Linked DNA regions of Arthrobacter globiformis. The protein of the gene in region 1 binds, or shares a complex with, the protein of each later gene. Links are inferred from orthologs where the notes say so. Each region holds a gene or a part of one and is shown in the gene's direction. Other genes may lie near its edges. The genes, in order: QFZ33_RS17805 and QFZ33_RS16935.

What was found.
Region 2: the proteins of QFZ33_RS17805 (region 1) and QFZ33_RS16935 are in contact, whole or in part, in a cryo-EM structure (PDB 8Z1Y), measured with the Escherichia coli proteins. The link is inferred for Arthrobacter globiformis from one-to-one orthologs.

What each region holds. Positions count from the first base shown.
Region 1 is NZ_JAUSXI010000001.1:3,829,850-3,846,092, reverse strand. The notes cover bases 6,538-9,359. They hold QFZ33_RS17805 (ABC transporter permease), read left to right. Parts: upstream 6,538-7,313; coding sequence 7,314-8,405; downstream 8,406-9,359. Other genes in these bases: QFZ33_RS17800 (ABC transporter permease), read left to right, coding at 8,408-9,359; QFZ33_RS17810 (ABC transporter substrate-binding protein), read left to right, coding at 6,538-7,184. In the rest of the region: QFZ33_RS17840 (hypothetical protein), read left to right, coding at 1-233; QFZ33_RS17835 (hypothetical protein), read right to left, coding at 203-649; QFZ33_RS17830 (helix-turn-helix transcriptional regulator), read left to right, coding at 742-1,431; QFZ33_RS17825 (cysteine desulfurase family protein), read left to right, coding at 1,479-2,708; QFZ33_RS17820 (NAD(P)/FAD-dependent oxidoreductase), read right to left, coding at 2,733-3,989; tRNA 2-thiouridine(34) synthase MnmA, read left to right, coding at 4,161-5,300; more of QFZ33_RS17810, read left to right, coding at 5,550-6,537; more of QFZ33_RS17800, read left to right, coding at 9,360-9,430; QFZ33_RS17795 (ABC transporter ATP-binding protein), read left to right, coding at 9,427-11,142; QFZ33_RS17790 (NADPH-dependent F420 reductase), read right to left, coding at 11,211-11,867; QFZ33_RS17785 (chorismate mutase), read left to right, coding at 11,963-12,385; QFZ33_RS17780 (hypothetical protein), read left to right, coding at 12,389-13,429; QFZ33_RS17775 (DUF4166 domain-containing protein), read right to left, coding at 13,461-14,180; QFZ33_RS17770 (DUF58 domain-containing protein), read right to left, coding at 14,228-15,520; QFZ33_RS17765 (AAA family ATPase), read right to left, coding at 15,525-16,243. UniProt on the Escherichia coli protein: Part of the ABC transporter DppABCDF involved in dipeptide transport. Responsible for the translocation of the substrate across the membrane.
Region 2 is NZ_JAUSXI010000001.1:3,643,265-3,650,492, forward strand. What follows is about bases 1-2,903. They hold QFZ33_RS16935 (ABC transporter substrate-binding protein), read left to right. Parts: upstream 1-566; coding sequence 567-2,240; downstream 2,241-2,903. Other genes in these bases: QFZ33_RS16930 (fasciclin domain-containing protein), read left to right, coding at 1-415; QFZ33_RS16940 (malate:quinone oxidoreductase), read left to right, coding at 2,318-2,903. Outside these bases: more of QFZ33_RS16940, read left to right, coding at 2,904-3,823; QFZ33_RS16945 (efflux RND transporter permease subunit), read left to right, coding at 3,901-7,119. UniProt on the Escherichia coli protein: Part of the ABC transporter DppABCDF involved in dipeptide transport. Binds dipeptides and accepts a wide range of side chains, including small neutral, bulky hydrophobic, and positively and negatively charged groups. Tripeptides are poor substrates.

The sequences.
Region 1 (16,243 bases):
TGCGGTGGGGCGGTGAGCGGGGCAAGCCCGGGCCAGCCGTGGATGTACTGGTTCTGGAACGTGCCGCCAAACCAACAGGTCAGAAAGCCGACAGGGCCACGTCGGTGCTGGCCCGCGTTTTCGGTACGTCCGGCTCGTCCGTGTATATGTCGGCGTCGTGCCCGACGGCGGCGGCGCTCGCCGCCGCCCGGGCAGACATTGCTCAGTGGCTGACGGTGGTTCCGCCCGGCTGATGAGGCGCTGGGGCGGTGGCCAGCCGGTTAAGGGCCAGTGCCCCCACAAACAGTCCGAAGTCGCGCAGTGCGACGTCGTAGTAGGCCCCGAGGATGACCAGGTTCACGATGATCCCCAGGAGCCAGGCAGCTACCACGAGCGAACCGATCCGCGGCCGGACGGCTACCAAAATTCCCGCAATTATTTCCACGACGCCGACGGCATACATCAGCGTCTGCGCCGGCAGATGAACCGTTGCCGGAACCATCGGTGCGAGGTAGCCGGTCCAGTCGGTCAGGAGGTTGGTGAACTTGTCCAGGCCGAACAGGATGGGCGCAACAGTGAAGACGGTGCGCAGGACCAGGAACGCCTGGCGGGCTGGATCCGCTGCGAGCGTCTGCGGGCTTGCCGACTCCTTTAGTGCCGTGGTTTTCATGACTAACTCCCTTCTAAAAGTAGATAACTTGATTTTAGAACCAATGGTCCTTCTTTAGCAACGGATCTTGATTTTAGAGTTAGGCTGGACTCATGAGCCGACCGGTTGAGAGCCGCGAATCAAAGACCGCTCTTTCGTGGACCGGCCGTCTGGCAGCCCTGGCCTCGCTGGGTGACGCCAGCAGGCGGCGCCTTTTTGAGTACGTCGCCGGGCAGCCGTCGGCAGTGGGGCGGGACGACGCTGCGGCTGCGCTGGGCATGCCCCGGTCTACAGTGTCCTTCCACCTGGACAGGCTGGTCCGCGACGGGTTGCTCGCCGTCGAGTTCCGCAAGCTCGGCGAAAAGGCCGGCCCGGGGTCGGGCCGTCCGGCGAAGCTGTACCGCCCGGCCCTGGAAGAAGTGGGAGCGTCGGTACCGGACCGGAGCTATGACCTAGCCGGAGAGCTGATGGCCACCGCGATTGAATCCTCCATGGCCGGCGGGGGAGGGGTACGCGAGGCACTGGCTGACGCGTCCTATTCCCGGGGCCGTGCCCTGGGTGGGAACGGATCGTCCCTGGATGAAGTGCTCGGGAGCATTGGCTACATGCCCGAACAGGACGCCGAGGGCGGCATCATCCTGATGAACTGTCCTTTCCACCGGCTCGCTGACGGGCACGCGGACGTGGTGTGTGCCATGAACGGGGCGTTCTTGAGTGGTGCCGCCGCTGCCTGCGGGGTGCCGGAGGAGAAGGTGGTGGAGGACAGGACAGCCGGGCGCTGCTGCGCCAGGATCAGGCCCTGACTGATGCCCGGCGGTGTCGGAAACCCCGCGGCGTCTAGAATTTAAGCGTGCCTGTTTACCTGGACCATGCCGCCACCACACCCATCGCCGCCGAAGCCCTGGCTGCACTGACGCGCGAGCTGTCCCGGACCGGAAATCCGTCGTCCCTCCACGGCTCCGGCCGCCGGGCGAGACGCTCCGTGGAGGATGCGCGGGAAACCCTCGCCGCCGCGACAGGGGCCCATCCCTCGGAGGTCATCTTCACCTCGGGCGGCACCGAAGCGGACAACCTGGCCGTCAAGGGCCTGTATTGGTCCCGGCTGGCGGAAGACCCGCGCCGGCGCCGGATCCTGTGTTCCGCCGTCGAGCACCATGCCGTGCTGGACACTGTGGAGTGGCTGGAACGCCACGAAGGGGCGGAAGTTTCGTGGCTGCCCGTCAACCAGGACGGCGTGCTGGACCTCGAAGCGCTGCAGACCGAACTGGTGCGTGAGCCCGAGTCAATTGCGCTGGTGACGATCATGTGGGCCAACAACGAGGTCGGCAGTATCCAGCCCGTCCACCGGGTGGTAGAGCTTGCGCACGCCGCCGGCGTCCCGGTGCATTCCGACGCGGTCCAGGCGTTCGGCTCCGTTTCCTTGGATTTCCGGGCCTCCGGGCTGGATGCCATGTCCATCTCGGGACACAAGATCGGCGGGCCGGTCGGCGTCGGTGCGCTCATCCTTGGCCGGTCGGTGAAGCTCACGCCGGTACAGCACGGCGGCGGCCAGGAGCGTGACGTCCGCTCGGGGACGCTCGACACGGCGTCCATAGCGGCCTTCGCCGCCGCTGCTGACTGGGCCGCGAGGAACCTTGAGGCCGAGGCGGCGCGGATTTGCGGGCTGCGCGACCGGCTCATCACGGGGGTCCGTGACGCGGTTCCGGCGGCGGTGCTGCGCGGCCCGGAGGGCGAGGGGCGACTGCCCGGCAACGCCCATTTCACGTTCCCCGGCTGCGAGGGCGACTCCCTGCTGTTCCTCCTGGACCTCGCCGGCGTCGAATCGTCCACCGGCTCCGCGTGCACGGCAGGTGTTCCGCGTCCGTCGCATGTCCTCCTTGCCATGGGCCTGGACGAGGAGACCGCGCGCGGTGCACAGCGCTTCACCTTGGGGCATCCTTCGACGGAAGCGGACGTCGATGCACTCCTCGCGGCCCTGCCAGGTGCTTATGCCCGGGCGCGGCAGGCCGGAATGGCCGGGCACGAATCCTCCATTCAGACGGCTGCCACCGTTGCCCGGCAGGGGTCCGGCATCAGCTGATCCGGTATCAGCTGGTCACTGCCATCACCTGATCCCGGGCATCAGCTGGTCGAGCGGAACCGTCTCGTCCGCCAGCCGCTCGGCAGGCACCTCGGTCCGGCCGGTGATGAGCGCCTTGATGGTCTTCTGGGCACTTGGCTTGACGGACCGCGGCCAATTAACGCTCATGCCGGCCACAACACGCCCGTCCTGCTGCCAGAAGGCCACGAACTCCTTGCTGTCCAGCGAGCCGCGGATGACCGGAGCCGCCTTTGCTGCGAGCGACGGGAAGCCCGAGTACTCCATGCTGACGTCGAACTGGTCGGTGTAGAAGTAGGGAACCGTGTCCAGCACAACGTCCTGACCAAGCATGGCCCTGGCCGCCACCTTGCCGCCGTTGAGCGCGTTGGACCAGTGTTCGCTGCGGTGGTGCTCGCCGGTAAATGGATGCAGTGCATTGGCGGCGTCGCCGGCAGCAAAAATATTCGGAGCGCTGGTGCGGAGCGAAGCGTCCGTGAGGATACCGTTGCGGACCTCCAGCCCGGCCGCGGTGGCGAGTGCCGTTTCCGGAACCACTCCTACTGCGATGACCACGATGTCCGCGGGCAGGCGCTCGCCGGCGTCGGTCACCACGGCGGTCACCATTCCGTTCTGTCCGGTGATCTCCCTGGCGGAGGCGGGGAGCCGGAAGTGGACTCCGTTGTCCTCGTGCAGGGTGCGGAAAAAGCTGCCAACCTCTGGGCCGATCGCCGCGGCAAGCGGGATGTCCTCAAGCCCGAGCAGTGTGACCTGGTTGCCGTAGGTGCGTGCCGCCGCGGCCAGTTCCATCCCGATCCAGCCGGAACCGACGAGCACAACGTTCCGTCCGCCAGGCGACAACTGGTCCCGCAGGCGGCGGCTGTCGTCGAGCGTGCGGAAGGTGGTGACGCCGTCCAGTTCCTTGCCGCTCAACGGCAGTGTCCGGGGCGCCGCGCCGGGCGCCAGCAGCAGCGCCCCGTATCCCTGGATTGTTCCGTCTGCGAAGCGGACAGCGTGGGCTGCCGGATCAACCGATGCCACCGGTGTGGCCAGCCGGAGGCTGACGTTGTTGTCGGCGTACCAGCTCTCCGGCGCGACCTCGACGGCATCCTCCCCGGCTTTGCCGAGCAGGTACTCCTTGGACAGCGGCGGCCTGAGATAGGGAGGGTGCGGCTCGGTCCCCACGATGGTGATGTTCCCGGCGTATCCTTCGGCGCGCAGGGTGCGGGCCGCCGTCGCTCCGGCCAGCCCTGCGCCGGCGATGACAATGCTTTCAGGGGTCATAGCCCTACTCGATTCAGCCGGCAGGCCAAAGACCCGCATTCTAAAAATGATACTCTTGACTTTAGAAGGCCCGGCCGGGACCGTCAAGGAAATTTAGGCCTTGATTCCGGTAGCAAGTAGAATAGTTCGGCAACCCGTGCGTCCTGGGTCCAAATCCAACAGAAAGCCATAATGCGAGTTCTAGCAGCCATGAGCGGCGGAGTTGACTCCGCCGTTGCCGCCGCCCGCGCCGTCGAGGCGGGGCACGACGTCGTTGGCGTTCACCTCGCGCTATCGAGGATGCCGGGCACCCTGCGCACCGGCAGCAGGGGCTGCTGCACCATTGAAGATTCGCGCGATGCCTGGCGGGCCTGCGACGTCCTGGGGATTCCCTACTACGTGTGGGACTTCTCGGAGCGGTTCAAGGAGGATGTGGTCCAGGACTTCATCGACGAGTACGCCGCCGGCCGCACCCCCAACCCCTGCATGCGCTGCAACGAGCGCATTAAGTTTGCCGCCCTGCTCGAAAAGGCGATCGCCCTCGGGTTCGATGCCGTGTGCACGGGCCACTATGCCAAGGTCATCGAGGACACCGACGGAAACCGCGAGCTGCACCGGGCCGCCGACTGGGCGAAGGACCAGAGCTACGTCCTGGGCGTGCTCACCCATGAGCAGCTGAAGCACTCCATGTTCCCGCTCGCGGACACCCCGTCGAAGGCGGAAGTGCGCGCGGAGGCCGAACGGCGCGGACTGTCAGTGGCCAACAAGCCGGACAGCCACGACATCTGCTTCATCCCGGACGGCGACACCGCCGGATGGCTCGCGGAAAAGATCGACATGACTACGGGCGACATCGTGGATGAGACCGGCGCCAAGGTGGGCGAACACGGCGGAGCGAACACGTTCACCGTCGGGCAGCGGCGGGGGCTGAAGCTTGGCCGGCCGGCGGCGGACGGCAAGCCGCGGTTCGTGCTGGAGATCCGGCCGAAGGAAAACAGGGTGGTGGTGGGCCCCGAGGCCCTGCTGGCCATCGACGAGATCCGCGGCATCAAGGTGTCCTGGGCCGGCCTGCCCATCGATGAGGTTGACTCCGGCGCCGACTTTGACTGCCATGCGCAGGTGCGCGCACACGGCGACCCCGTTCCTGCCATTGCGCGGATGGAGCGTATTGCCGACGACGCCGGGATCGAGCGGGACAGCCTTGTGGTGACCCTAACCGATCCGCTGCGCGGTGTTTCGCCGGGCCAGACCGTGGTGCTCTACCAGGGCAGCAGGGTCCTCGGCCAGGCGACCATCGACGCTGCGCGGTCCCTGCAGCGGGCGCAGCTCTAACCGTGCTCCGGTTCTCGGAGTAGGAACGGCCGGCGGATGATCCGCCGGCCGTTTTTTGTTCGGCGTTTCCCGTTTCTGGCCGGTCTGGTCAACCGGGCGCAACCCCATCTGATAAATTTTGTGTCTCAACTCACACGATGCAATGTTTCACCGGGCAACCTTCTGGTTGAATCAGAGGCATCAGCGGGCTGCCCGCACACGAGTCAGATCGGGCACCCCGCGCGTACTCACCGAACAGAAAGTTCACAGATGGCAAAGAATCAGAGGGCCTTGCGGAGCGCTATCGCGCTGGCAGGCGTTTCCGCTTTCGCACTCACGGCCTGCACCGGCCCGTCCGGAGGCGGGGGAACATCCACCGGCGGCGCCGGCGGAGGGACCATCACCTACGGGACCACGGACAAAGTTGTCACCCTTGACCCTGCCGGATCCTACGACGCCGGCTCGTTCATGGTCATGAACCAGATCTATCCGTTCCTCATGAACTCCAAGCCCGGATCAGCCGAGGCCAGCCCGGACATCGCGGAATCCGCCTCCTTCACGAGCCCCACGGAATACACCGTGAAGCTTAAGCCGGGCCTCAAGTTCGCCAACGGCCACGCGTTAACGTCCTCGGACGTCAAATTCTCCATCGACCGCGTCGTCAAAATCGCTGACCCCAATGGGCCGGCGTCACTGCTCGCGAATCTGAAATCGGTGGCAGCCAAGGATGATTCCACGGTCGTCTTTACGCTTAAGGCGGCGAACGACCAGGTCTTCCCTAGCGTCCTCGGTACCAACACCGGTCCCATCGTCGATGAAGAAGTCTTTCCGGCGAACAAGATCATGAGCGACGACGAGATCGTCAAGGGCAAGCCCTTTGGGGGCCAGTACACTATCGAGAGCTACAAGAAGAACGAGCTTGTCAGCCTCAAGGCCAACCCGGACTACAACGGCTTGCTCGGCAAACCAGCCAACGACGGCGCCAACATCAAGTACTACGCCGACTCCAACAATCTGAAGCTGGACGTGCAGCAGGGCAACATCGACGTTGCCGGCCGCAGCCTGACAGCCACCGACGCCGCGGACCTTGAAAAGGACTCGAAGGTCAAGGTGCACAAGGGACCCGGCGGCGAACTGCGCTACATCGTCTTCAATTTCGACACCATGCCCTTCGGCGCCAAGACCGCCAACGCCGACGCCAAGAAGGCGCTCGCCGTCCGCCAGGCCATGGCCGACATTGTCGACCGAGACGCCATCGCAACCCAGGTCTACAAAGGCACCTACCTTCCTGCGTTCTCCGTCGTTCCGGATGGACTGCCGGGTGCAGCGCAGCCCCTCAAGGAGATGTACGGCGACGGCAACGGCAAGCCCGACCTTGACAAGGCCAAGAAGGCGTTCGCCGACGCCGGCATCACCGGCACGGTCAACATCAAACTGCAGTACAACCCCGACCACTACGGCAAGTCCTCCGGCGATGAATACGCCATGATCAAGGAACAGCTGGAAAAGTCGGGCCTGTTCAAGGTGGACCTGCAGTCCACGGAGTGGGTGACCTACTCCAAGGCACGCACCGCGGACGCCTACCCGGTCTACCAGCTTGGCTGGTTCCCTGACTACTCCGACGCGGACAACTACCTCACGCCGTTCTTTATCCCGGGCAACTTCCTCAAGAACCACTACGAGAACCCGGCGGTCACTGACATCATCAAGAAGCAACTGGTCACAGCTGACAAGACCGAGCGCGAAAAGTCTGTCGGCGACGCGCAGACGGCCGTCGCCAAGGACCTTTCCACGTTGCCGCTGCTGCAGGGCGCCCAGCTGATGGTGGCCGGCGCGGATGTCAAGGGCGTAGAACAGACGCTGGACCCGTCATTCAAAACCCGCCTCGGAGTGATCTCGAAGTAGGGCTCCACCCCATCAGGTCCTGACCAGCCAAGGAGGCGGGACGCCTTCCGGGCGTTCCGTCTCCTTGCTGGCCGGTGAACAGCGGATTCCGGATCCGTGACGGGCCCGGAAACACAGAATCAGGCAGTAATGACAACTCTCATTGAGGCGCCGCCAAGCGACGCAGACGGCCTTTTGCCGACAAAGAAAAAGAAGTCCGGCGGGGGACTGGGCCAGTACATTCTGATCCGGTTCCTCCTGATCTTTCCCACTATCTTCATCCTGGTCACCATGGTGTTCTTCCTCATGAGGATCACCGGCGACCCCATCACGGCTGCCATGGGCGGCCGCCTGCCTCCGGAGCAGCTGCAGCAGCGGATTCACGATGCCGGATACGACCGGCCGCTCCCCGTCCAGTACTTCGAATACCTGGCCCAGCTGGTGACCGGCAATTTCGGCACCACCCTGTCTGACAACCGCCAGGTAACTGAGATGCTGGCAACCTATGGTTCGGCCACGCTCGAACTCACCATTAATGCACTGATCGTCGCGCTTTTGGTGGGCATTCCATTCGGGATGATCGCCGCGCACCGGCGTGACCATCTTCCCGACGCGGTACTGCGCGTTTTTGCCATTCTCTGCTATGCCACACCCGTATTTTTTGCCGGTTTGCTGCTGAAGCTGACCTTCGCCGTGTGGCTGGGCTGGCTGCCCGTGGCAGGTCGGGCGAAAACCTCCAGCGAACTTGCCCTCACCGGGCTCCAGGCACCAACCGGAATCTATTGGCTGGACGCGCTCAGAAGCGGCAATATGGCCGCCCTCGGCGACGTGATGGCGCATGCCGTCCTGCCCGCTGTTGCCCTGGGCCTGCTGACAGCAGGCATCTTCCTCCGTCTGGTGCGAACCAATCTCATCGGCACACTGGGCCGCGACTACATCGAAGCGGGCCGCTCCCGGGGCGTCAGTGAATTTCGGCTGGTCACCAAGCACGCCTACAAGCCTGCCCTAATCCCCATCATCACCGTCATGGGCCTCCAGATCGCGGTGATGCTCGGCGGCGCAGTGCTTACGGAAAAAACCTTTGAGTGGAAAGGGCTGGGCTTCCAGCTGGCCAACTACCTGACGGCCCGCGACTTTGTGGCCGTCCAGGGCATCGTAGTCCTCCTGGCCGTCATCGTCGCCATCACCAACTTCATCGTGGACATCGTGGCCGCGCTGATCGATCCCCGTGTGAGGTACTGACAATGAGCACCAACCCTCCAGTGGAAGCCAGCGTGCACCGCAAAGCACCGCTGCTCAAACGGCTGCCCGTCATTTCCCATTTCAACAAAAGCGTCGGACTCCAGCGGGGCATGCTCGTCGTCGGCCTCGTCCTGACGGGCACGTTCCTCCTGACCGCCATTTTCGCGCCGCTCCTCGCCCCCTATGGATTTGCGCAACTTTCCGACGCCGACGGCAGCTTTCCCACGCAGCAGGCTCCCGGCGGAAAGCATCTGCTGGGCACCACCGTGGGCGGCTACGATGTCCTGTCCCGGGTCATCTGGGGCTCCCAAACCGCCATCCTCGTGATCCTTGTGGCCGTGGTGCTGTCCATCTTCGCCGGCGTCATCCTCGGCCTGGTGAGCGGGTATCTCGGCGGCTGGCTCGACCGCATCCTCGTGGTGGTGGCAGACGCCATCTACGCGTTCCCGTCACTACTGGTGGCCATCGTCATGGCCATCGTCATCAGCGGCGGCGAGTCCAGCCTCTTTGGCGGCGTGCTCGCCGCGGCGATCTCCATCACCGTGGTGTTCATTCCGCAGTACTTCCGGGTCATCAGGGCGGAGACCATCAGGCTCAAGGCCGAACCCTTTGTCGAATCAGCGAAGGTGGTGGGTGCCTCCAGCATCCGCATCATGGGCAGGCACATCTACCGGAATGCCACCCGCACCCTTCCGCTCATTTTCACCCTGAATGCCTCAGAGGCGATCCTGACCCTCGCGGGCCTGGGCTTTCTGGGATTTGGCATCGAGCCCTCGTCCGCCGCCGAATGGGGCTTCGACCTCAACAAGGCGCTGGCGGACACCACGTCAGGCATCTGGTGGACCGGCGTGTTCCCGGGTCTCGCCATCGTCTGGACGGTGCTTGGCCTCACGCTGGTGGGGGAGAGCATCAACGACCTCAACGATCCCCGCCTCCGCGGGCGCAAGCGCGCCGGGAACAAGGGCGGACCCGACCCGACCGCGGCGGCCCGGGCAGCCATTTCAGCAGATGTGAGAAGCTCATGACCATCAATATCGGATCTGTTTCTGACCGGCACGCCGCCGGCACCGGACCGGTGCTGGATATTGACCATCTCAAGGTCACGTTCGCCACCGACGCCGGGGACGTCTACGCCGTCAAGGACGTGAGCCTTGAGGTGAAGGCGGGGGAAGTGCTCGCCATCGTCGGTGAATCCGGTTCTGGCAAGACCGTGACGGCCAAGACCATCCTGGGCCTGCTGCCGGAAACTGCCATCAGCTCCGGGGCGGTGCTGATCAACGGCAGCAACGTCATCAGTGTCAGCCCGGGGAAGCTGCGCCAGATCCGGGGACGTGACGTGGCCATGGTCTTCCAGGAGCCGTCCACGGCACTGAACCCCGTGTTTACGGTCGGCTGGCAGATCGCCGAAGGGATCCTTGCCCACGCAAGCCGGGACAGCGGCAAGCGGGTTACGGCGAAAGAGGCGAAGGCCAAGGCCGTCGAAGCCCTGCGCAAGGTGGGGATCCCGGACCCGGAAACCCGCGTCAACTACTACCCGCACCAGTTCTCCGGCGGCCAGAAGCAGCGCGTGGTCATCGCCGCAGCGCTCGCCCTGAACCCGGGGCTGATCGTGGCCGACGAACCCACCACCGCCCTGGACGTCACTGTGCAGGCGGAGATCCTGGAGCTCCTGCGGGACCTAAGGGACAAGTACGGGACGTCCATTGTGCTGATCACGCACAACATGGGCGTCGTGGCCGACCTCGCCGACCGCGTCGTGGTGATGTACCAGGGCGACGTCGTCGAGGAAGCCAGCGCGAGATCCCTCTTCGCCGATCCGCGGCAGGACTACACGCGGAAGCTGCTGGCCGCCGTCCCGCACCTTGGCCGGCACTCGGCCTCCGAAGGTATGACGGAGCGGGCGCACCAGGGCGGGCAGGTGCTGGTGGAGGCCAAGGGCCTCACCATCGAATATCCCGGACGGCTTGGCAGCCCCGCCTTCAAGGCAGTGGACGGGGTGAGCTTCACGGTGTCCGAGGGCGAGGTGTTCGGACTCGTTGGCGAGTCCGGCTCCGGGAAGACCACCATCGGCCGGGCCATCGCCGGCCTCAACCGGACCACCGGCGGAAGCCTGAACGTCCTGGGCTACGAGATGCTGAACTTCAAGGAACGGACCTTCAAGCCGCTTCGCAAGGAGATCGGGTTCGTCTTCCAGGACCCGGCAGCGTCCTTCAACCCGCAGCTGACCATCGGCGACTGCGTCGCCGAACCGCTGGTCATCCACACAAACCCTTCACCGGCGCAGGCGCGCAAGCGCGTGGGTGAGCTGCTGGAGTCAGTCCAGTTGCCGGCGTCGTACGCTGACCGTTTTCCGCATGAGCTGTCCGGCGGGCAGCGCCAGCGCGCCTCCCTGGCGCGGGCGCTAATCCTGAACCCGAAACTGCTCATCGCCGATGAGCCGACGTCGGCGCTGGACGTTTCGGTGCAGGCGAAAGTCCTGGAGCTCTTCCGTGAGATCCAGCGGGAGTTCGGGTTCGCGGCGCTGTTCATCAGCCACGACCTTGCGGTGGTGGATATGCTGTCGCACTGGGTCGGGGTGCTGTACAAGGGCAAACTCGTTGAGCAGGGAATCGGTCATCACGTCATGAGCTCTCCGCAGCATGACTACACGAAGCGCCTGATCGCGTCGCTGCCTGTCCCGGATCCGGCCGAGCAGGCGAGGCGCCGGGAGGACCACCGCGCCCTGTTGGGCATCTGAGCACAAATGGCACGGCAAACTGGCGTCCCCGCCCTCCGCAGAGGGCGGGGACGCCAGTTTTCGCTGTTCTAGTCAGAAACCACCTTGATGTTGAATACGCTGTCCCCCTGCTTGAGGAAAATCCGCAGCCACAGCGGCAGCCACATCTCCATGCCCCGTGCCGCCTCGAGCGGGCCCAGGTCCCTGATGTGTTCGGTCCGCCACCCAAAGTCCAGCAGGAGTCCGGCCACCACTTCCTTGGCCTCTGCGTCGTCCCCGGCCATGAACACGTCGTGATCCCCACCTGCCAGCCGGTCCGGCGCCACCATGACGTCGGCGCGCATGGTGTTCAGGGCCTTCACCACGCGGGCCGTGGGAAACGCCCTTTGGATGGTTTCCGCGAGGCTGTCGGTGTTCGAGATGGAGAGCGACGGCGGGAAGCCAGCCGAATGGTCCAGCGGGTTGGCCACATCGATCAGCACCTTGCCGGCGAGGTTCTTCGTGCTGGCCGCAGCCAGCACGTCCAGCGAAACCGCGCCGGGAGTCGCGTTGATGACCACCTCGGCCTCCGCCGCGGCGTCGAAGAACGTCGCGGCTTTGGCTCGCGGCCCCGCCGCCGCTGCCCACCCCACGGCGGCCTCGTTGGTGGCGGTCCGAGACCCGAGAACGACGTCGTGCCCCGACTCCACGAGTTTTCCCGCCAGGGTTCTGCCCGCCACACCGGTACCAAGAACTGCGATCCTCATGTGCATCCTCCCTCATCAATATGCGCGAACACTTCATTCTCTGCCAGCATCCTTAACACGGGCAGAGAGTCCTGCGGTGCCCATAGACTGGAACCATGACCGAGCTGAACCATGATCTGCCTGACACCGACTCATACAATCCTGCCGCCAGCTCTCTGGCCGGGCATGTGGATCCTGCGGTGATGGCGGAGCTGCTATCAATCCGGTCAAGTATCGACAACATCGATGCAACCCTCGTCTACCTTCTAGCGGAGCGGTTCAAGGCTACGCAGAAGGTGGGATTCCTCAAGGCTGCCCACCGCCTCCCTGCGGGGGACCCCAGCCGTGAAACTGCCCAGATCGCTCGGCTCCGCCGCCTCGCCGAGGACGCGCAGCTGGACCCGGCGTTTGCGGAAAAGTTCCTGAACTTCATCATCGGCGAGGTGATCCGGCACCACGAGGCGATCGCAGAGGACCACAACGCCGGCGGCGGAACGGCCAACGGGTCGGCCAGCCCCTCCGCGCCGATTACTGCCTAAGCCGTGCCGGACCTAGACCTTCAGCTGCCGGCCCAGGTAACTGCCACCGCCCTTGGACCATGGCCGGGCCAGGACCCGGTGGAGGCCACCCGCATCATCCGCGGTGAGCTCGGCAGCCCGCACCTTCCTTTTCTGGCTGAACTTCCCGACCGCGGCGTCGGTGCCGACGCCATAGGCCGCACCGCCTCACTCCTGGTGGACCTGGCAGTGGACGTCCAGCCGCACGGCTGGCGGATCGTTGACCGGCCCGGGCGTGACCTGGTCCGGGCAAGGTCTGCCCTGTCCACGGACATCAACGTGCTGGCCGATATCGCCGGCGAAGAGGACAGCGCCGCCGATGAATTCAAGGTCCAGCTGCGGGGCCCCCTGAGCCTGGCCGCCGGCCTGCACCTGCACAACGGCGAGCGTGCCCTGATCGACTATGGCGCCCGCCGCGATATCGCTGCTTCCCTCGCCGCCGGGGTTGGTGCGCACTTGGCCAAAGTGTCCGCCGCCGTTCCAGGGGCCAGGCTCGTGGTGCAGCTGGACGAACCGGACATAGCCTCCGTCCTCGCCGGCACCATTCCCACCTCCAGCGGCTACCGGACCCTGCGCTCCGTCCCCGGACACGAGGTCACGGAGCTCTGGCGCGTGGTGGTTGACGCCCTTCGCGGGGCCGGCGCCGCCGAGATCGCCATTGCGGTGCCGGAGATCGAGGCCCCGTTCGAAAGGATCCTGTCTGCCGGCGCGGACGCCATCGCGGTTCCGCTGCGGGCCCTGACCACCCGGCAGTGGGAGCAGCTCGCGGAGGCAGTCGAAGCCGGCAAGCGGCTCTGGGCAGGGGCCCTGCAGGTTGACGGGCCGGGCGGCGTGCCGAAGGCATCCGACGTTGTTGAATCTGTCCGGCGTCCGTGGCAGCAGCTGGGACTGCCGATCGCGGCGCTCGGCACGGTGCGGGTCACGCCGTCGGGCGGCCTTGAAAGGCAGTCACCCGCCGCCGCGACGGAAGTCATCACCCGCCTGACCCAGGTTGCCGACGGCCTGAACCAGCTGGCGCTCGGTTGATCAGCGCCCGGCCGAGCATGCTGGAGCTGCCTTAGCTTCGTCTCTCCCAGCGGTCCGGCCTGGCATGCGCCGGAATGAAGCCAGCCGAAGAACATCCGGGCGGATACGGTTCCAGCCGGTAGTCGAAGTGCCCCGCATAAACCAGGACGAGGCCGAGCTGCGGCTGGATCACCTTGACCTGGATCCTGTGCCGCCCGGTTTCCCCCGCGGCCGGATCCCACCACTGCTCCGCGTACGCTTTCGCGTCAAGGGCGGCTGGCAGCGGCAACCGGAGCGGGCCGAGGAACACCCGCGATACTTCGGAGACTCCCCGCAACCGGCCCTCGGCCGTCACGCCGAGGTTGAGGTCCGTGACCAGCCGGTGGTACCGGCCCACATAGTCAACGAGGCGTGCCTGGCCATCGGCGCCGCCCGCTTCCACACTCGTGGTGTCTTGGAAGATCCTTCTCCTGCCGGGGAAGAATATCTCGCGCCGGGCGGTCAGGCTGGAGCGGCCGAAAGGATCGAGATGCGCATGGTTCTCGATCCGGAACGGCACGCCCTCGCCGTACTCCGGAAAGAATGCCTGCTCACCGGCGGTCAGCCGAAGCATCGGCCGCAACCACTGCTGCCTGCAGCCCGCCACGTCGAAAACGCCCTCGCCGACGCCAAAGCTGCCGGAACCCGGGGCAAGCGAAAAGTACTCCTGCAGTTCCGGCTGCAGCCGGAAGAAAGCGGCGCCCAGCGCCTGGCGGTAGATCGGGGCGTTCACGGCGGCTCCTGACATCTGGTCTGATGATTCTGCATTCCGGCTGACACTCACAGCCGCCCTGCCGCCTTGAGCCGGATATAGGCATCGGCCAGCGCCGGCGGCAGCTGGTGAGGTTCGGCGTCCACCACTTCGACGCCGAGTTGGCGGAGCTGGGCACTCACGGCTTCCCGCTCGAGCAGGGCTCGTTCCGCGGCCGCCGCGCGGAACACCTGGGCCGCCGTCGTCCTGTCCTGGAGCATCTCGCCAAGCAGGGGGTCCCGGACCGACGCCACCACCACTACGTGCTGCTGGGCGAGGCGCGCCGCCATCGGAATGAGGCCTTCCTCCGGCGCGCCGCCATCCAGTGAGGTGAGCAGGACCACGAGCGAACGGTGCGCCGAAACTGCCCGGACCTGGGCAGGCACCTGTGCCCAGTCCAGCTCGATGAGTTCTGCCTGCAGCGGCGCCGCCGCCTGGACCAGCTGCCCCAGCAGGTTGCCGCCCGCCGCCGTGCCGGCCCGGGCGCGCATCCTCCGGTCGAAGGCGAAGAAATCGACGCGGTCACCGCCGCGTTCGGCAAGGACACCCAGCAGCAGTGCGGCCTCGATGCCGGTATCCAGCCGGGGCTCGTCGTTCACGCGCGCAGCGGCGGTCCTCGATGTGTCCAGCATGATCACCACGCGGCGGTCGCGCTCCGGCCGCCAGGTGCGGACGACGACGGCGGAGCGTCTCGCGGTCGCGCGCCAGTCGATGGAGCGGACGTCATCGCCCCGGACATAGTCGCGCAGGGAGTCGAATTCGGTTCCGGCGCCGCGGATCTGCACTGCCGCCTTGCCATCGAGTTCCCGCAGCCGGCGCAGTTTGGACGGCAGGTGCCGCCGGGAATTGAAAGGCGGCAGCACCCGAAGTGATCCGGGAGCGTGCACGGTTTTTTGGCGGGCGGCCAGCCGGAGCGGCCCGAAGGAGCGGACTGTGATGTGGCGCGCCTTGAGGTCGCCCCGCCGTACGGGCCTGAGCCTGACGCTTAGGCGGCGTCTTTCACCGGCCGGAACTTCTGCCGCCTGGACCGGGTTTTCCGCCCCGGCGGAAGGCTGCCAGGCGTCACGCACCAAGGCCCTGAGCCTTCGCGTGCCACGGTTATGCACCGTCAGCACAGAGTCCGCCGCGCCCCCAAGCGTGACGTTGGCGGGCGCTGACCTTTCCACCGATACCTGCTGCAGTGCCGCAGCCAGCAACACGTCCAGCAGGATCAGGGCACCGAGGACCAGGAGCACGGCAAGCACGGTCAGCCAGCCGGGAAAGAGGAGGACCGGTGCCAGCCCGGCCGCCGCCAGGAGTACGAACCGCCCGGAAATGGCCACGGGATCAGCGGGGGACCGGCACGGAGGCCAGGATGCTGCCCAGCACGTCGTCCACCTGGACACCGTCCATCAGGGCTTCGGGCCGGAGCGCCACACGGTGCCGCAGGCACGGCTGTGCCAGCGCCTTGACGTCATCCGGAGTGACAAAGTTCCGGCCTGAAAGCCAGGCCCAGGCCCGCGACGTGTTCAGCAGTGCTGTGGCGCCGCGCGGCGAGACGCCAAGCTGGAAGGACGGGGCCGCACGGGTGGCCCGGACCACGTCAACGATGTAGCCCAGCACCTCCGGCGCCACTTCGACGGCGGCTACTGCCCGCCGTGCCCGTTCCAGTTCGTCGGCCCCCGCCACCGGGCGGATGCCGGCCGCGGCGAGGTCACGGGGATCGAAGCCGGCGGCGTGCCTGCGGACGACTTCGATCTCGGCGGCACGGTCAGGCAGGGGCATGGTCAGCTTGAGGAGGAAGCGGTCCAGTTGAGCCTCGGGCAGGGGGTAGGTGCCCTCGTATTCGACGGGGTTTTGCGTGGCCGCCACGATGAAGGGCACCGGCAGCCGGCGCGATACGCCGTCCACGGACACCTGGCGTTCCTCCATGGCTTCCAGCAGTGAGGCCTGGGTCTTGGGCGGCGTCCTGTTGATTTCGTCGGCCAGGAGCATGTTGGTGAAAACCGGGCCTTCGCGGAAACTGAAGTCCGAATTGGCGGCGTCGTACACCAAGGACCCCGTGA
Region 2 (7,228 bases), 190 kb from region 1 along the record:
GGCCCTGGACCCCGTGGCCGTCGCCGCCTCGAACAACCCGTTGCTGAAGACGCTCACCGCCGCCGTCTCCGGCAAGCTCAACCCCAAGGTTGACCTCGTGGACACCCTCAACGGCAGCGAGTTCACCGTATTCGCACCGGTGGACGACGCCTTCGCAAAGGTCGACGCCGCAACGATCGAGACGCTCAAGAAGGACGACGCCCTCCTGAGCAAGATCCTCACGTACCACGTGGTCCCCGGCCAGATCACCCCGGACAAGATTGTGGGCACGCACAAGACTGTGCAGGGCGGATCGGTAACCGTGACCGGGACCAAGGATGCCCTTAAGGTGGACGGCGGCAACGTGATCTGCGGCGGCGTACAGACGGCGAACGCCACCGTTTACCTCGTGGACTCGGTGCTGATGCCCAAATAGTCGCTGGGCCTGTTCCGGGAGTTCTTCTGGGCAGAGGCCGCGGTTCGCACCCGACAGTGCGGACCGCGGCCTTTTGTTGTTCCGTCAATTAGACTGGGTGGCGGGCAAACGCCGCCCACGCGCACCCCAGCAGTCCAGAGGTGGTAATCGAGTGCCCAGCAGTATCCCGCGCCGTACGGCCCTCAAGACCGGTGCCGTCCTTCTGGGCCTGTCGCTCACTTCCTGCACGAGCGAAGCCCAGCCCACGCCGTCGTCCGTTGCGGCAAGCACCAGAACACCTGCCGCTGCCCCGTCGGCGACCTTCACGTTCGGCACGGCATCGCAGCCTCTGGGCCTGGACCCCGCCCTGGCCAACGACGTCGAATCGCAGCGGGTCACCCGGCAGATCCTGGAAGGGCTGGTGGGCGTCGACCAGACAACGGGCGAGCCCACGCCGCTGCTGGCAACGCAGTGGACGGAATCGTCGGACGGCCTGGCCTACACCTTCACCCTTCGCCCGGGCATCAAGTTTCACGACGGTTCCCCTTTCAATGCCGACGCCGTCTGCACCAACTTCGACCGCTGGTTCAACTTTTCGGAGGCCCTTCGGAAGCAGGCTCCGGGAACCACCTTCAAAGGGGTCTTCAAGGAGCATGCCGACCACCGGGAGCTGTCCGTCTTCAAATCCTGCACCGCCCTGTCGGCGCTGCGGGTGCGGATCAGACTCACGGAACGCTTCACCGGCTTCCTGCAGGCCCTAACGCTTCCCGCGTTTGCCATCTCCTCCCCCAAGGCTCTCGCCGCCGGGAAGGCCGATCAGCCCAGCCTGCGGCGCGGCAGCCAGGCACTTTCCGCTTACGCCACCCATCCCGTGGGTACCGGCCCCTTCCGTTTCTCCGCCTGGGACAGCGCGGGAGTGACGCTCGCGGACAACAAGGAGTACTGGGGCACCCGGGGACAGATCGCCACCCTCAAATTCGTCACCTACGACCACCCGCAGACGCGGCTGCAGGCCCTGCTGGACGGCAGGATCGACGGCTATGACGCCGTGACGGTGGGAAACTTCGACCAGCTGGTCAAGCGCGGCAAGCAGATCATCCAGCGGGACCCGTTCTCGGTGATGTATCTCGGCATGAACCAGGAAATTCCGGTACTGAAGAACCTCAAGGTCCGCCAGGCCATCGAGCTGGCCATCGACAAGGACACGCTGATCAGGCGCTTCTTCATCGACAACACCGCCCAGGCTTCGCAGTTCGTTCCGCCCAAGCTGAGCGGGTTCAACAACAACGCACCCGCACTGGGCTATGATCCCCGCAAGGCGAAGGAACTCCTGGCAGAGGCCGGCTACAAGGGCCAGGCCCTGAAGTTCTACTACCCCATGAACGTCACACGGCCGTACCTGCCCACGCCGGAAAAGATTTATGCGGAAATCAGCCGCCAACTCACGGCGGTGGGCCTGAACATCCAGCCCGTCCCCGTGGACTGGACGGACGGCTACCTGCAGAAGGTGCAGAACCCGGGCGACCATGCCCTGCACCTGCTCGGCTGGAACGGTTCCTATTCCGACGCGGACAACTTCCTCGCCCCGCTCTTCGGCGAGAAGAACGGCGAGTTCGGCTACCAGGACCCGCAGGTGTTCTCCAAGATCGACCGCGCCCGCGGACTCCCGGACGGCCAGGAACGCACCCAGCAGTACCAGACCATCAACGCCCAAATCGCGGAGTCCTTGCCCGCCGTCCCCATCGCTTTCCCGATCTCCGCCCTGGCCCTGTCCGACCGGGTGATCAGCTATCCCGCCTCGCCGGTATTAAATGAAGTTTTCACCAAGGTCCAGCTGAGGCCTTGACGTAGGGGCGCAATTTCAGTTAGAGGGCGGTACAGGGATATTCTGTGACAGCCAGAGCCGCCTACGGGAGACTGATTGTGACCTTCATTTCCAAGACCCAACATGCCGACGTCGTCCTTATTGGTGGCGGCATCATGAGCGCCACGCTGGGTGCGTTCATCAAGCAGCTCGAACCCAACTGGACCGTCTCCCTGTTCGAGCGGCTCGACGAGGCCGGCCTGGAGAGCTCAGGACCGTGGAACAACGCCGGCACCGGACACGCCGCGCTGTGTGAGCTTAATTACTCCCCCGCCGCCAAGGACGGCTCGGTCAATCCTGCCAAGGCACTGCACATCAACGAGCAGTACCAGCTGTCCCGCCAGTTCTGGTCCCACCTGGTGGACAACTCCCTGATCGGCTCGCCCAAGGGTTTCATCAACACCGTTCCGCACATGAGTTTCGTCATTGGCGAGGACAACTCCAGCTTCCTCAAGACCCGCTACAACGCGCTCAAGGAGCACACCCTGTTCCGGAGCATGGAGTACTCCGAGGACTTCGCGCAGATCGCCAAATGGGCGCCGCTGATCGTCAAGGGCCGCGACACGAAGCAGCGCGTCGCCGCCACCCGCGCTGCCGAAGGCACCGACGTCGACTTCGGTGCCCTCACCCGGGAGTTGACCGGCTACCTTGCCAACAACGGCGTCGAAATCAACTACGGCCACAACGTCACCGATCTCCGCAGGGCGTCCGACGGCGGCTGGGACCTTTCGCTCAAGCACCCCGCTTCCGGTGAGCGCGGAAGCATCCGGGCCAAGTTCGTCTTCGTCGGCGCGGGCGGCGGAGCGCTGCACCTGCTGCAGGCTTCCGGCATCCCGGAAAGCAAGGGCTTTGGCGGGTTCCCGGTCTCCGGCCAGTTCTTCCGCTGCACGGACCCGTCCCTCGCGTCCCAGCACAACGCCAAGGTCTACGGCCAGGCTTCCGTCGGCGCGCCGCCCATGTCCGTGCCGCACCTGGATACGCGCTACGTCAACGGCAAGCGCTCCCTCCTGTTCGGCCCGTACGCCGGCTTCTCTACGAACTTCCTGAAGAACGGCAGCTACCTCGATCTCCCGCTGTCCATCCGGCCGAGCAACATCATCCCGATGCTCGCCGTGGCCAAGGACAACATGGACCTGACCGCCTACCTGGTCAAAGAGGTGGCCAAGCGCCACGGTGACAAAGTGGAGGCGCTGCGCGAGTACTACCCGGAGGCCCAGGACGGCGACTGGGAACTCATCACCGCCGGCCAGCGCGTGCAGATCATCAAGAAGGATCCGAAGAAGGGCGGTGTGCTGCAGTTCGGCACCGAGGTGATTGCCGCCCGCGACGGTTCCGTCGGCGCCCTCCTCGGCGCTTCACCTGGAGCCTCCACGGCCGTGCCCATCATGATCGAGCTCCTGCAGAAGTCCTTCCCCAAGAACTTCAAGGGCTGGCAGTCCAAGCTCAAGGAAATGATGCCGGGCTACGGCGTCAAGCTCGACGAAAACCCGGAGCTGGCGGCGGAGCTCGAGAAGGCCACCGCCAAGAGCCTCCAGCTGGAAGCATCGCCCGCAGTCCAGCGGTGACCGTCCAGCGCTGACCGGCGCGGGTTGCGGCAGGCACCACCGAAGGCAAACAGTCCGTCGACTCAGGAGATCATGCGATGTTCCGGCTGGCCCAACTATCCCTCGGGAACCGCGCACTCATCGCGCTGATCACCATCTTCGCCTCGGTGTTCGGCGTGATCACCATGTCCTCGCTGAAGCAGGAACTCATTCCCTCGGTGGAGTTCCCGCGGATCACGGTGATCACGTCGATGCCCGGGGCGTCGCCTGAGGTGGTGGACAAGCAGATCAGCCGGCCGCTGGAGACGGCGCTGAACGGCGTCGAAGGCCTGGAGTCGACGTCGTCCACCTCCCGCAAAGGCGTCTCGCAGATCAGCCTGGTGTTCACCTACGGTTCCAACCTGGACCGGGCCCGGAACCAGATCGACCGGGCAATTTCCAACGCGAAGCGCACGCTGCCGGACGACGTCCAGCCCCAGGCCATCGCCGGCAGCATCAGCGACTTCCCCATCGTCTTCCTCGCCGTCTCCTCCGACAAGCCGCTGAGCGAGCTGAATACGGACCTTCAGCGGCTGTCGGTACCGAGGCTGCAGAAGCTCGACGGCGTCCGAGGCGCCGACGTGACGGGCGGCGCCAACCGGCACATCCTGATCCAGCCGAACGCGGCCAGCATGGCCGCCGGCGGTGCCAGCATCCAGTCGGTCCGGAATGCCCTGACCAACAACGGCGATCTTGTTCCGGCAGGCACGATTGAGGAGAAGGGCCAAAGCCTCTCCCTGCAGATCGGCAGCCCGGTCGACTCGGTGGCCGCGGTGAAGTCCCTGCCGCTCAGCGGGGCCAAAGCCGGCACCACCATCGGTTCTGTGGCCGACGTCAGCATCAAGGATGACCCGCGCACATCCATCACCCGGACGAATGGCCTCGAGACGCTGGCCATTTCCGTGACGAAGAAACCCGAGGGCGACACCGTGGCGCTCTCGCACGCGGTGAAGGATTTGCTGCCACAGCTCGAGGCGGAGCTTGGCTCGAACGCCAAGTTCACCCCCGTCTTCGACCAGGCACCTTTTATCGAGAAGTCCATCAAGGACCTCACCACGGAGGGCCTCCTGGGCCTCGGTTTCGCGGTGGCCGTCATCCTCGTCTTCCTCATGTCCGTCCGCTCCACCCTGGTCACCGCCGTCTCCATTCCGCTGTCCCTGCTGATCACCTTCATCGGCCTGTCCGGCACGGGGTATTCGCTGAACATCCTCACGCTCGGCGCGCTGACCATCGCCATCGGCCGGGTCGTGGATGACTCGATCGTGGTGATCGAGAACATCAAGCGGCACCTGAGCTACGGCGAAGCCAAGCTCACCGCGATCCTCACCTCCATCCGTGAGGTGGCCGGCGCCATCACCGCCTCCACGTTGACGACAGTGGCCGTCTTCCTCCCGATCGCCTTTGTCGGCGAACTCACGGGCGAACTGTTCCGTCCGTTCGCCCTGACGGTCACCATTGCGCTGCTCTCCTCGCTCCTGGTGTCCCTGACCATCGTTCCCGTGCTCGCGTACTGGTTCCTGAAGAGTCCCGCCAACGGAGACGCCGGCTACGCCCCCCGCTCCGCCCGGGAAGTCCAGGCGCAGGCAAACGAGGCCGAGCAGCGCAGCCTCCTGCAGCGCGGATACCTTCCCGTCCTGAACAAGACCCAGAAGCACCCCGTGCTCACCCTGATCGCCGCGGTCCTGGTCCTCGGCGGGACCGCTGCCATGACGCCGCTGCTCGCCACCGACCTGCTGGGACGCTCAGGGGAGAACAGCATGACGGTCAAGCAGGAACTGCCCGCCGGCACGAGCCTCGAAGACACCAGCGCCGCGGCCCGGAAGATCGAGGACGTGATCCTGGCCATCGACGGCGTCAAGGACGTCCAGGTGACCTCCGGCAATTCGCAGGCGGGCTTCACCGCGCTGACGTCCTCGGGCGCCTCCAACTCCTCATTCACCGTTGTCACCGACGAAAAAGCGAACCAGGGCAGGCTGCAGGACGCAGTCCGCAGCCAGCTTGCGGCTGCCGGTGCTGCCGGCAAGATCTCCGTCGGTTCCCAGCAGGGAGGCTTCGGAACGTCCTCCACCGTGGACATCACCCTGAAGGCGGCCACCTCCGAAGACCTGGGGAAGGCCAGCGACGCGATGGTCAAGGCGATGACCGGAGTTCCCGGAAGCAGTGAGGTGACCACCAACCTGGCTGCCAGCCAGCCCGTGGTGCAGGTGAAGGTAGACCGGGCCAAGGCCGTTGCCGCCGGCCTGACCGAAGAGCAGGTTGCGGGCGTCCTCGCCTCCACCATCAGCCCCGTCCCAGCAGGCACCGTGCGCATCGACACGGACGACTTCCCCGTCCAGATCGGCGAAGGAAAACGCTTCACCAGCATCGGCGCCGTCCGCAGCATCCCGCTCCCGACAGCGTCCGGCGCCATCCCGCTCAGCCGGATTGCCGCCGTCGAACAGGTGGAGGTCCCCGTCTCCATCACCTCCAGCAACGGCCAGCGGACAGCGCGGGTGTCCGTCACGCCGTCGGGATCCAACCTGGGCGCCGTTAGCGCGGAGGTGCAGCAGCGCCTCAAGGCCGTGGACCTTCCCGCCGGTGTGACCGCGGAGATCGGCGGCGCCACCACCCAGCAGGCAGAATCCTTCCGGCAGCTCGGCCTCGCGCTGCTGGCCGCCATCGCCATCGTCTACGTGATCATGGTGGCAACGTTCAAGTCGCTGGTGCAGCCGCTGATCCTCCTCGTTTCGGTGCCTTTCGCCGCCACCGGAGCGGTTGCCCTGCTCCTCGTCACGCGGGTGCCGCTGGGGCTGCCGTCGTTGATCGGCATGCTGATGCTCGTGGGCATCGTGGTGACGAACGCGATTGTGTTGATCGACCTGATCAACCAGTACCGGAACCCGCGTGGCGGCAATCCGGGGATGAGTGTTGCCGACGCCATCACCCACGGCGCCCGGCAGCGGCTCCGGCCCATCCTGATGACCGCGCTGGCCACAGTCTTCGCGCTGACCCCCATGGCCCTGGGCATGACGGGCGGCGGCGGGTTCATTTCGCAGCCGCTGGCCATCGTGGTGATCGGCGGCCTGGTGTCCTCCACCGCGCTGACGCTGGTGCTCGTCCCTGTGCTGTACCGGCTGGTGGAGGGGCGGAGGGAGAAAAAGGAGCTCAAGCGCCAGCTCAAGCAGCGTCCCGGCTTCTCCTCCGCCGATGACGACGTCGATGCCGAGTTCGCGGACTGGACCACCGGCATGGTGCCCAAGCTCAGCGGACGACGTGCCGCCCCCGACTCCCCCGAATGACCCCGCCGCGTCACCACTTCTCCTCCCCACCCAACTAGGTCGCAGTTCAGGGCGTTCCCAGCGCTGGGAACGCCCTGAGCTGCTACCTACATGGGTGTCCGTCAGGGAA